DNA from 2 places in the Embleya sp. NPDC005575 genome. Region 1 is predicted to be linked to the other one. Evidence: riboswitches for the same ligand, from Rfam matches in the RefSeq annotation. Region 1 holds a riboswitch; the other holds the start of a gene.
What was found. A riboswitch is a leader RNA that binds a small molecule or an ion and turns the genes downstream of it on or off. The one in region 1 is predicted to bind cyclic di-AMP.
Positions count from the first base shown of each region.

Region 1 (5,010 bases):
GATCCCCCGGGTCGAGGCGATCACATCGCGCAGCCGCCGGTTGAGCGCCTCGTAGAACATGCTCAGCGGGAACTCGTCCGGCAGCACCGCGTCCACGAGCACCTTCGGCGGCCCGTCCATCGGCAGCGCGGCGGGCCCCTTCGCCCACACGGAGCCGGGGTGCGGCGGCACGTACTCGGCGACCAGCGCGTAGCCGGCCAGCCAGTGGCCCACCTTCGAGCGATCCACACCCTCGCGGTAGAGCCGGTCCACCTCGTCGTAGAGCCCGAGCACCGCGTCGGTGATCCGGTCCCAGTCCACGCCGAGCCGGTTGTCCGCCCACTCGAGCACGCCCGCGCGGTGCAGGTAGGCGAACAGCAGTTGGCCGCCCAGCCCGTCGTAGTTGCGCACCCGGCCGCCGGTGACCGGGAAGCGGAACAGCCGATCGAAGATCACCGCGTACTGCACCTGGCGCGCGGTCGACACACCCTCGGCGGCCAGCGTGACCGCCTCGCGGAACGCGGTCAGGTCACACCGCAGCTCCTCCAGCGCGTACATCCAAAACGGCATGCGCTGTTTGATCATGAACGGGTCGAACGGCATGGGGCCGCGCATGTGGCTGCGGTCGTGGATCAGGTCCCACAACACGAACGCGTCCTGGGCGAGCTGCTGGCTCTGCACCAACTCCACTGCCTCCGGCGGCAGTTCCAGGCCGAGCGTCTGGGACGCGGCGGCCCCGACCCGGCGGAAGCGGGCCGCCTCGCGGTCGCAGAAGATGCCGCCCCAGGTGTACGTGGGTACCTCGCGCACGGCCACCGTCTCCGGAAAGAGCACCGCCGAGTCGGTGTCGTAGCCGGCGGTGAAGTCGACGAACGCGATCGGCACGAACATCGCGTTGTCGTAGCGCCCGGCCTCCAACTCGGCCAGCCACTGCGGCCACACCACGCGCAACAGCACCGCCTCGACGTTGCGGTTCGGGTTGCCGTTCTGGGTGTTCATCGGGAACACCACGAGGTGCTCCAGCCCGTCACGCCGATCCTGCTCCGGGCGGAACGCGACGAGCGAGTCCAAGAAGTCGGGGCGACCGAAGCCCTCCGCCGACCAGCGCCGGAAATCGGCCACGACCGCGTCGAGGTACGCCTCGTCGTGCGGGAACAGCGGTGCGAGCCCGGTGATCGAGGAGGTGATGTCGGCGACCAGCGCCCGGGCGGACGCATGGTCGGACGGCTCGATCGAACCGTCCTTGGCCTGCAGCGGACGCAGGTCGGCGACGGATTGCTTGAGCACGGGCCACAACGGGTGATCGACGGCGGTACGGACGGCTACGCGGGTCATGTTCGACATGGAACCCTCTCAGGAGAAAGCAGGAACCACGGTCAGGTGAACCTACGTCAAAAGATTTTAATGCCGCAAGGGTCTTTCAAACGCAATCTTATCGTCACGGGTACGGTTTGCCCGAATAAGTTGAGATTGATCTCGATGCTCATCGGCGACGCTTGCCCACCGAGACGGCGCACATGGAGGAAGGCGCGAGATTTCGCCGGCTCGGCGGACGACGCCTGTGGCTCTTGACCATCGATCACACCCGTCCCTACAGTCTGGTTCCGCTGAACGGAATGCTGATTCCGGATAACGAAATAGCTGGCTGGGGGCACGCCCCGGATCTGCATCCACTCCCACTGCCCGATCCTGCGACCCCGCATGTCCGATGGGCCGGCCCGTCGCGCGACGGCACCCGATGTGGAGGCACCGATCATGGGCCGGCGAACCACCGGGAGGACCGCAGCCGCGGGGGACGCGGCCGTGGCGCCACAAGCGTCGCCCGCGAGCGGGACGCCGGCCGCGCATCCCGTGGGCGAGATCCTGCCGCCGGGACGGATGCCGGCCGGTGCCTGCGACACGTGGCCACGATGTAGGGCCGGAGTGGTCGCCCCGCCGCTGATCATCGGCGGCGCGCCGGGCCTGTCCACCTCGGAGCCGACCATGCTGCTCGGTCCTCGGCGGCGCCGGCGTGGTGCCGTTCGACACCGTCACCGGCCACACCGGAGCCGCTCGGCCCGAACCTGCCGGCGAACCCGCCGGGGCCGCCCACGAGCAGCCCGCACAGACCGCGAAGGCGCCCGCCCGCGCCCGACCGTCACCCATCCGGGCCGGCAACGCGGTTCGGTCGCGGGCCACTTGACCCGACGTTTCCCGAACACGGGCGTAGGCCCCGCCGAAGTACTCGGCGGGGCCTACGTGGTGACGGTGGATCAGATGGAGAGCTGGGTGCCCACGCCGATCAGGTTCGGGTTGCTCCCGATGACGCCCGCGTTGGCGGCATACAGGGCCTTGTAGCCACCCTTGACACCGAGCTTGGCGGCGACTCCGGACAGCGTGTCACCGGCCTTGACGGTGTAGGTGCCGGAGCCCGACGCCTGCTTGGTCGCGGCCTGCTTGGTCGCGGCCTGCTTGGTCGCGGCCTGCTTCGGTGCGGCCTGCTTCGGTGCGGCCTGCTTCGGCTGCGCCTGGACCTTCGGCGCGTTGCCGGCGGAGGTCTTCGGCGCGTTCTCGGTCACGGGCTTGGCCTCGGCCTTGGGCGCGGCCTTCGGCTCGACCTTGCTCTTGGTCTTGCCGGTGGTCGACGAGTCGGCCGTGGCGGAGGCGTTCCCGCCCTTGCCCAGACCGGCCTTCTGCGAGCAGACCGGCCACGCGCCCGGACCCTGGCTCGCCAGGACCCGCTCGGCGACCGCGATCTGCTGGTCCTTGGTGGCCTGTTGGGCGCTGGGGGCGTACTGGCTGCCGCCGAACGCGTTCCAGGTACTCGGGGTGAACTGCAGACCGCCGGAGAAACCGTTGCCCGTGTTGATGCCCCAGTTCCCGGTGCTCTCGCACTGGGCGACCGCGTCCCACGTGGACGAGGACGCGGCGTTCGCGCTGCCCGCCATGCCCACCAGGGGAAGGACGAGACCCGCACCGGCGGCGACGGCGATGCCGGCGCGACGGCCACGAGAGAGCGAGCGAACGGGAGCGGTGATGGCACGGAAGGTCATTGATTACCTCGTCGGGCGCCTACGAAGTTAGCTGTCGGGTTCGGACGATTGGCCCGGCCTCGCCTGGAACAGGCATGGCTTCACCCCAGACATCGACAAGGCCGATGTCGGCACTTACTTGGTTCCCCCGCTCCTGCCGCCAGTCGATATCGACTGCTTCCCTCGGACGGCGGCAGGATTCGGCGTACCGCCCGGGGAGTCCGCTTGTGCGAACAACCACGAAGCTACGCACCGCTCCGCCGGGATGGCAACCATTTCGGGCGATTTGTGAGGTGCCCCATAGGGGGGAATTGCACCTATTTACCCGATATGTCGCTGTCCTTGCAGGTCACGGTGCCGGCGTCCACGGTGCGCGGCCGCGTGGTCACCCGTGCGTCAGCGACGAGCTATTCCGTCGCGGGCAGCTCCACAGGTACGACTACCCGCTCCTCGTCCCAGAGGAACGTCGCACCGCCGGTCGCGAAATTGGCGACATCGGCCACCGTGGCCCGCCCCTCCGGCGAATCCAGGGTCGCTTCGATACCCGCGCGAGTCGGTGCGTACAGCCCGACCACCAGGTAATAGGGCGGCTGCGCACCGGACGGATCCGGTTCGCACTTGCCGATGGTCCAGCCGGTCAGCCCGGGCATGGTGCGGGCGAGCGGCACGTGCTTCTCCCAGTAATAGGAGTCGAACTCCGCCGGATCCTCGGGGTGGCCATAGAGCACGGTCAGCTTGTACACGCCGACTCCTCACGATCGTGTGGTGGATGTGTGTCCTGCGAGTGGTGCCCTGTGCGGCCGGCGGGTGGTGCCCGGACAGGCCCTAGCGGACGGTGATGCGCTTGAACGCCCGCGCCTGGTCGGTGATGGCCACCTCGGTCGGCAGCCGTTCCATACTGGAGGCGCCGAAGAAGCCCACCACGCCGGTGGTGTGGGCCAGCACGTACGCGGCGTCCTCGGGTTCGGCGATCGGCCCGCCGTGGCACAGCACCAGTACGTCCGGGTTCACCTCCGCCGCCGCGTCGCGCATTTGCTGCACCCGCTCCACCGCTTGGTCGAGCGAGACCGCGGTGGTCGCGCCGATGCTGCCCTTGGTGGTCAGCCCCAGGTGCGGGACCAGGATGTCGGCGCCCGCCGCGGTCATCGCGCGGGCCTGCTCGGCGTCGAAGACGTAGGGAGCGGTGAGCAGACCGCGCTCGGCAGCCAGCCGGATCATCTCCACCTCCAGGTTGTAGCCCATCCCGGTCTCCTCCAGGTTCTGCCGGAAGACGCCGTCGAACAGGCCGACCGTGGGGAAGTTCTGCACACCCGCGAAGCCCATCGCGGCGAGCTGGTCCAGGAAGTGCGGCATGATCCGAAACGGATCGGTGCCGCACACGCCCGCCAGTACCGGGGTGCGCCGGACCACGGGCAACACCTCGCCCGCCATGTCGACCACGATCGCGTTGGCGTCGCCGTAGGGCAGCAGCCCGGCGAGCGAACCCCGGCCGGCCATTCGGTAGCGGCCCGAGTTGTAGATGATGATCAGGTCCACGCCGCCGGCCTCGGCGCACTTGGCCGACAGTCCCGTGCCCGCGCCCGCGCCGATCACGACGCCGCCCTGCTCGACCGTCCTGTGCAGTCGGCCCCGCGCCTCGCGTCCGTTCATCTCAGTCCACACGTCCCTTCATGATCATTTCGTGCAGTCGATCCGCAGCCGCCGTGGCGAACTTCGGATCGTTGATGTCCGTCGCCGCCTCGTGCAACTCGACGGAGCTACCCGCGAGTTGAGTCCGCAGTTCGTCAAACAGCGCCTTGTCGGCGACGGAATCGTAGAAGGGCGCGCCCTCGACGTCGATCGCCGAGACCCCGTGCAGTGGCAGGTAGAGGGCGGTGGGACCGGTCGCGGCAACCAGCTTGGCGGCGATCCGCCGACCCAGCTCGGCGTTCTCCGCGGGTGTGGTGCGCATCAGCGTCACCGTCGGGTTGTGCACGTACAGCTGCCGCTCCTCGAACCGCGCGGGCACGGTGTCGCGCGG
Region 1 is NZ_JBEXCV010000025.1:12,238-17,247, forward strand. It holds gene ABZS54_RS11470 (DUF6421 family protein) at 1-1,323, opposite strand, end outside; gene ABZS54_RS11475 (hypothetical protein) at 1,371-1,964, opposite strand; gene ABZS54_RS11480 (transglycosylase family protein) at 2,232-3,011, opposite strand; cyclic di-AMP (ydaO/yuaA leader) riboswitch at 3,012-3,201, opposite strand; gene ABZS54_RS11485 (EthD family reductase) at 3,398-3,733, opposite strand; gene ABZS54_RS11490 (phosphoenolpyruvate hydrolase family protein) at 3,816-4,640, opposite strand; gene ABZS54_RS11495 (Tm-1-like ATP-binding domain-containing protein) at 4,642-5,010, opposite strand, start outside.

Region 2 (5,010 bases), on a different contig from region 1:
AGCGAGAAGGAGACGTCCATGTCCGGATGGAAGACCGTCACGGCCGCGGTCCTGGCCGGGGCCGCCATCGTCGCCGCCCCGGGAGTGGCCGCCGCGGCGGACCGCCACGGCGGCCATCACCGCAGGTCCTTCGACCTCCAGGCGCACCGGGGCGGCCTCGGACTGACCGTGGAGAGCACACTCGCGTCCTTCGCCAAGGGCCTGGATCTGGGGGTGTCCACCCTGGAACTGGACGTGCAGATCACCGAGGACGGCCGCGCCGTGGTCACCCACGACCGCAAGGTCGACGGGCGCAAGTGTGTCGACACCACACCGGCACGCTCCGGCGACCCGGAGTTCCCCTATGTCGGCAAGTACGTCAACACGCTCAGCCTGGCCCAGATCCGCACCTTGGACTGCGGGTCGCGGCAGTTCCCCGGCTTCCCCGAGCAGACCACCTCGCCCGGAGCCCGAATGCCGCTGCTCACCGAGGTGTTCGAGCTGGTCAACCGCCGGCACGCGCGCGGCGTGAAGCTCAACGTGGAGACCAAGGTCGAGGCGGGCGCGCCGCAGGAGACCGCGCCGCGCGAGCAGTTCGTGCAGACCGTGGCGCGCGAGGTGCGCTGGGCCGGGCTGTTGCGCCAGGTCACCATCCAAAGCTTCGACTGGGGTGCGCTCAAGCGCATGCGGCAGGTCGAACCGCGCTTGCCGCTGGTCGCGTTGACCAACTACGACTTCCTCCAGGTCGGCAAGCCCGGCGCCTCGCCCTGGCTGGGCGGCCTGGACATCGACGATTTCGGCGGTGACCCGCTGCGCGCGATCGCCTCGTTCGGCGCCACGACCTTCTCGCCCGTGCACGGCTTCCCGCAGGACGGCAAGGTCACCGACCCGAACTACCGCCCGTACGTGACCCGGGAAATGGTCGCCCGGGCGCATGCGATGGGCATCGAGGTCGTGCCGTGGACCATCGACGACCCGGCGACCATGGCCAAGCTGATGGACGACGGAGTGGACGGCCTGATCACCGATTACCCCGACCGGCTGCGGGAGTTGATGGCCGCGCGCGGACTGCCGCTGCCCAAGCGGTATCCGGCACGCGGCTGATCGACCCGATCCGCGGGGACTTCGGCGTGTGCCGCAGGGTGGGGACGCGAAAAAGGGCCGGGCCCGTCGACGCGTGGTCGACGGGCCCGGCCCTGGTACGGCTACCGCATGGTGGCTATCACCGTGCGGTTACTGCCTGATGACGCTCGGATCAGATGTTGACGCCGTGCGCGCGCAGGTAGGTGAGGGGGTTGATGCCGCTGCCGTAGTTCGGGGTGGTGCGGATTTCGAAGTGCAGGTGCGGGCCGGTCACGTTGCCGGTCGCACCGGAGAGGCCGATCTGCTGACCGGTGCTCACCGTGGCGCCGGCGCGAACGCCGATGCTGGACAGGTGCGCGTACTGCGAGTACTTGCCGTCCGCGTGCTTGATCACGATCTCGTTGCCGTAGGCGCCACCGTTGCCGGCGCTGACCACGGTGCCCGAGGTGATCGCCTTCACCGGGGTGCCGGTGCCGACCACGAAGTCCTGGCCGGTGTGGCTGCCGCTGGACCACAGCTTGCCGCCGGTGCCGAACGCGGTGCCCAGTGCGCCGTTCACAGGAGCGACGTAACCGGACGAGTTGACCGAGGTGCTGCCGGCCTTGGCCGAAGACACCTTGGCCGCGACGGGAGCCTTCTCCTTGACCGCGGTCTTCGGCGCGACCTTCACCGACACCGAGGGCTTGGTCTCGGCCACGGTCTCGGTCTTGGGCGCGGCCTTCGGCGCGGCCTCGACCTTGGTGGCGGTGGTGGTGGCGGCCGCGGCCTTGCCGGAGAGCGAGAGCTTCTGGCCGACCTTGATCAGGTTCGGGTTGCTGCCGATCACGCCGCGGTTGTCGGCGTACAGCTTGTGCCAGCCACCGGCGACGTCCTTGTCGGCAGCGATCTTGGACAGGCTGTCACCCTTGACCACGGAGTACGAGGTGGTGGTCGACGCGGGCTTCGCGGCGGCCGGGACGACCTCGATCTTCGGCGCGGTGGGGGCGGTCGCGGCCGGCTTCTCGGCGACCTTGGGGGCGACCTTGACCGAAGTCGCGGCCGAGTCGGACGACTTGGTGCTCGGCGAGACGGCGGCCTTGGGGCCGCCCTTGGTCAGACCCGCCGGGCCGGAGGTGTTCGGCCAAGCGCCGGGGCCCTGCACGGCGAGGACCTTCTCCGCGATGGCGATCTGCTGGTCCTTGGTGGCGAGGTCGGCGCGCGGGGCGTACTGCTGACCGCCGAACTCGTTCCAGGTGCTCTGAGTGAACTGCAGGCCACCGTAGAAACCGTTGCCGGTGTTGATGTGCCAGTTGCCCGAGCTCTCGCCCATGGCGACCTTGTCCCAGGTGGAGACGGAGGCGGCGTTGGCGGTCGCGAGACCGGTGATGAGCGGGGCGGCGACGATGGCGCCGGCCATGCCGAGGGTCAGCGCGAGACGCGTCTTCTTGGGCATGCGGGCAGGGGTGATGAACGACTGCACGAAGATTTTTCCTTCTCCCACGCCTACGAAGTGAGCTGTCGGATTCGGGCTGGAGAGTCTCGCCCGGCCGTGTTCGACCCTTGGATGTAAGGGACGGGCACGGCTTCACCCCAAGCCGTCCGAATGGGCGTCTGTGTCACAGACGCCCGGGACGGCATTCCACTTGGTTCCCCCGCTCCTGCCTTTCGGGTTTCGTACCGTGGCCTCGCTCCGGCGGCAGGATTCGGCGAACCGGGAGACCATTTCGCCAAGCACCGGACTGGTGTGGCGAAGCACCAAACTACGCACACCCCCGGCGTGGAACCAAACATCACGATTCGCCAAAACCGAAAATTCAGGTCGGAAGGGTGGAATATCGGGACCTAAAGTCCCGATCGCCATACGCATTGTGCCCGAATTGCTTACTCACCGTCGCTGCATAATCGCTCCGGGTGAGAATCCGGAAAACTCGGTTTACGGTGCGTACGAGGTCCTGACCTTCGGTATGCGAGATGTGACGTGCGTCATGCGCCCGGAAATGAAATGTCCGAATTACCCCTATATGACCCTCCGTTCATCGGCCCGGATCCGGGATGCACCGGCGCCGAATCCGGCCTGGAATCCGGGCGGGGCCTGGAATCCGGGCCGGTTCGCGGTGTCGGGCGTTCGAGGGATGCGCGCATGACGAAGGCGCGTGCGGTTGCGATGTCGGCTTCGACGCGATGGCCCGGTCCGGCGCGGTCAGGCCGATTCATCGAGGCCAGGTGTGCGGCGTAGCCGCCGGAGGTGGTGACGATCCGGCCGGGCAGCCGGTCGCCCAGCCGGCGGGCGCGCGGATGCGCCTCGGCGCCGGCCACGTCCTCGGCCAGGGTCCACTCGCTCGCGCCTGCCCGATCGCACAGGTCGGCCATCCGGGCCAGGTCGCGGCGCACCGCGTCCGACGCGCCGTCGTCACCGAACAACAACAGCGTGCCACCGTGCGTGCGCAGGCCCAGGTGGGCGAAGTCCTCGACCGCGCCGATACAGCGCCGGTCCAAAAATTCCAGCGGGGACGATGCCGGCGGCGAGTGTGTCGGCGACCGCACGGCCGGCGTGTGCCAGGCCGGGGAAGTACGCGGTGCCGGTGCCGGCGCCGGCGCCGGTGCCGATGTCGGCGGGCGCGGGCACAAGGCCATGGTGATCTCGGTGATCACCGCGAGGGTGCCCTCCGAGCCGGTGAGCAGCCGCGTCAGGTCGTAGCCGGCCACGTCCTTCCACAGCCGGCCGCCGGTGCGAATCACCTCGCCGGTGGGCAGTACCGCCTCAGGCCCAGCACGTAGGTGCGGGTGACGCCGTACTTGAGTCCGCGCAGCCGGTGATCGCCTACGTGGACACCGGCTGCTTCGGGACCAACACCATCGGCTCCCCGAAGACGACCCGACTCGGCGACTCGTCCATCCCGGCGTGGCGGATCCAGATCCGGCACGCCGTGGACAAGTGGTACCGGCTGTACGGCCCCGACATCGACGGCATCTTCTTCGATCAGGGGCAGAACGCGTGCGGTCCCACCGCCGGGTCGACGGCCTACCTTGTTGTTGTCCGCGTCGATGAAGACGTGGTGGGAAGTGAAGGGCAGTTGGAAGGTTGCCTTGTACCGGGGTCCACCAACAGCGCGCCCGGGTGGTTGCGCTTGGTGTATGCGGTGAGCGCGCGGTATTCGTCGGTGGACGGCGGATACCTGATGTTTTTCAGGGCGAATCGCCGGGGCGTGTCCTCGATCCCGCGTCGTGGTGCTCGGGGGCGACGGCAGGCCCGACGGCCGACCGAGTGGCTTGCGCCGGCCCGACCGTGGGCATGGGCTCGGGATGGAACGCTTCGAGATCGAGATTCTCCCGTACAACGTCCAGGACATGGCCACCGACGCCCGAGGGTCGGCGGTTCGTTCGGCCGTGGTCGAAGCCACCGGCGAGATCGGTGCCTCCGGGCATCCGCGCTACGCGGGCGAGGGTGTGGTGGCCGACATCGACCCGAGTTCGCGCACGGTCGAGGCGATCACGATCGACGGTGCGGAGATCGAGGACGGGTGGAGTGTACGGATCACGTCGAGGGAGGGCTGACCCGACTTCGGCCGGCCTCGGGCGGCGCGGTCGGGGCCGGACTTGTCCCGGTGGACGGGACGGGTCCGGCCCCGACCGCGATCGTGGTCAGACCGCGGCCGACAGCGCCTCGAACTCGTCGTCGGACAGTCGGATCCGGGCCGCCTCGGTGTTCTCCTCCAGGTGCGCGACGCTGGAGGTGCCCGGGATCGGCAGCAGCACCGGGGAGCGGTGCAGCAGCCAGGCCAGCGCCAACTGTGACGGCGCGGCGCCGTGTTCCTTGGCCACCTGGTCCAACGGACCGCCCGGTCGGGCGAGTTCGCCGGTGGCGATCGGGAACCACGGGATGAAGGCGATGTTCTCGGCCGTCGCGTAGTCGAGCACGCTCTCGGCCTTGCGGTTGGCCAGGTTGTACAGGTTCTGCACCGAGACGAT
Region 2 is NZ_JBEXCV010000119.1:17,292-22,301, reverse strand. It holds gene ABZS54_RS30805 (glycerophosphodiester phosphodiesterase family protein) at 19-1,083, shown strand; gene ABZS54_RS30800 (transglycosylase family protein) at 1,235-2,494, opposite strand; cyclic di-AMP (ydaO/yuaA leader) riboswitch at 2,527-2,760, opposite strand; gene ABZS54_RS30795 (FAD-linked oxidase C-terminal domain-containing protein) at 3,025-3,780, opposite strand; gene ABZS54_RS30790 (hypothetical protein) at 4,345-4,596, shown strand; gene ABZS54_RS30785 (aldo/keto reductase) at 4,684-5,010, opposite strand, start outside.
Region 2: it holds a riboswitch for cyclic di-AMP, as region 1 does, so the genes downstream of both, ABZS54_RS30800 (transglycosylase family protein) here and ABZS54_RS11480 (transglycosylase family protein) in region 1, are expected to answer to the same signal.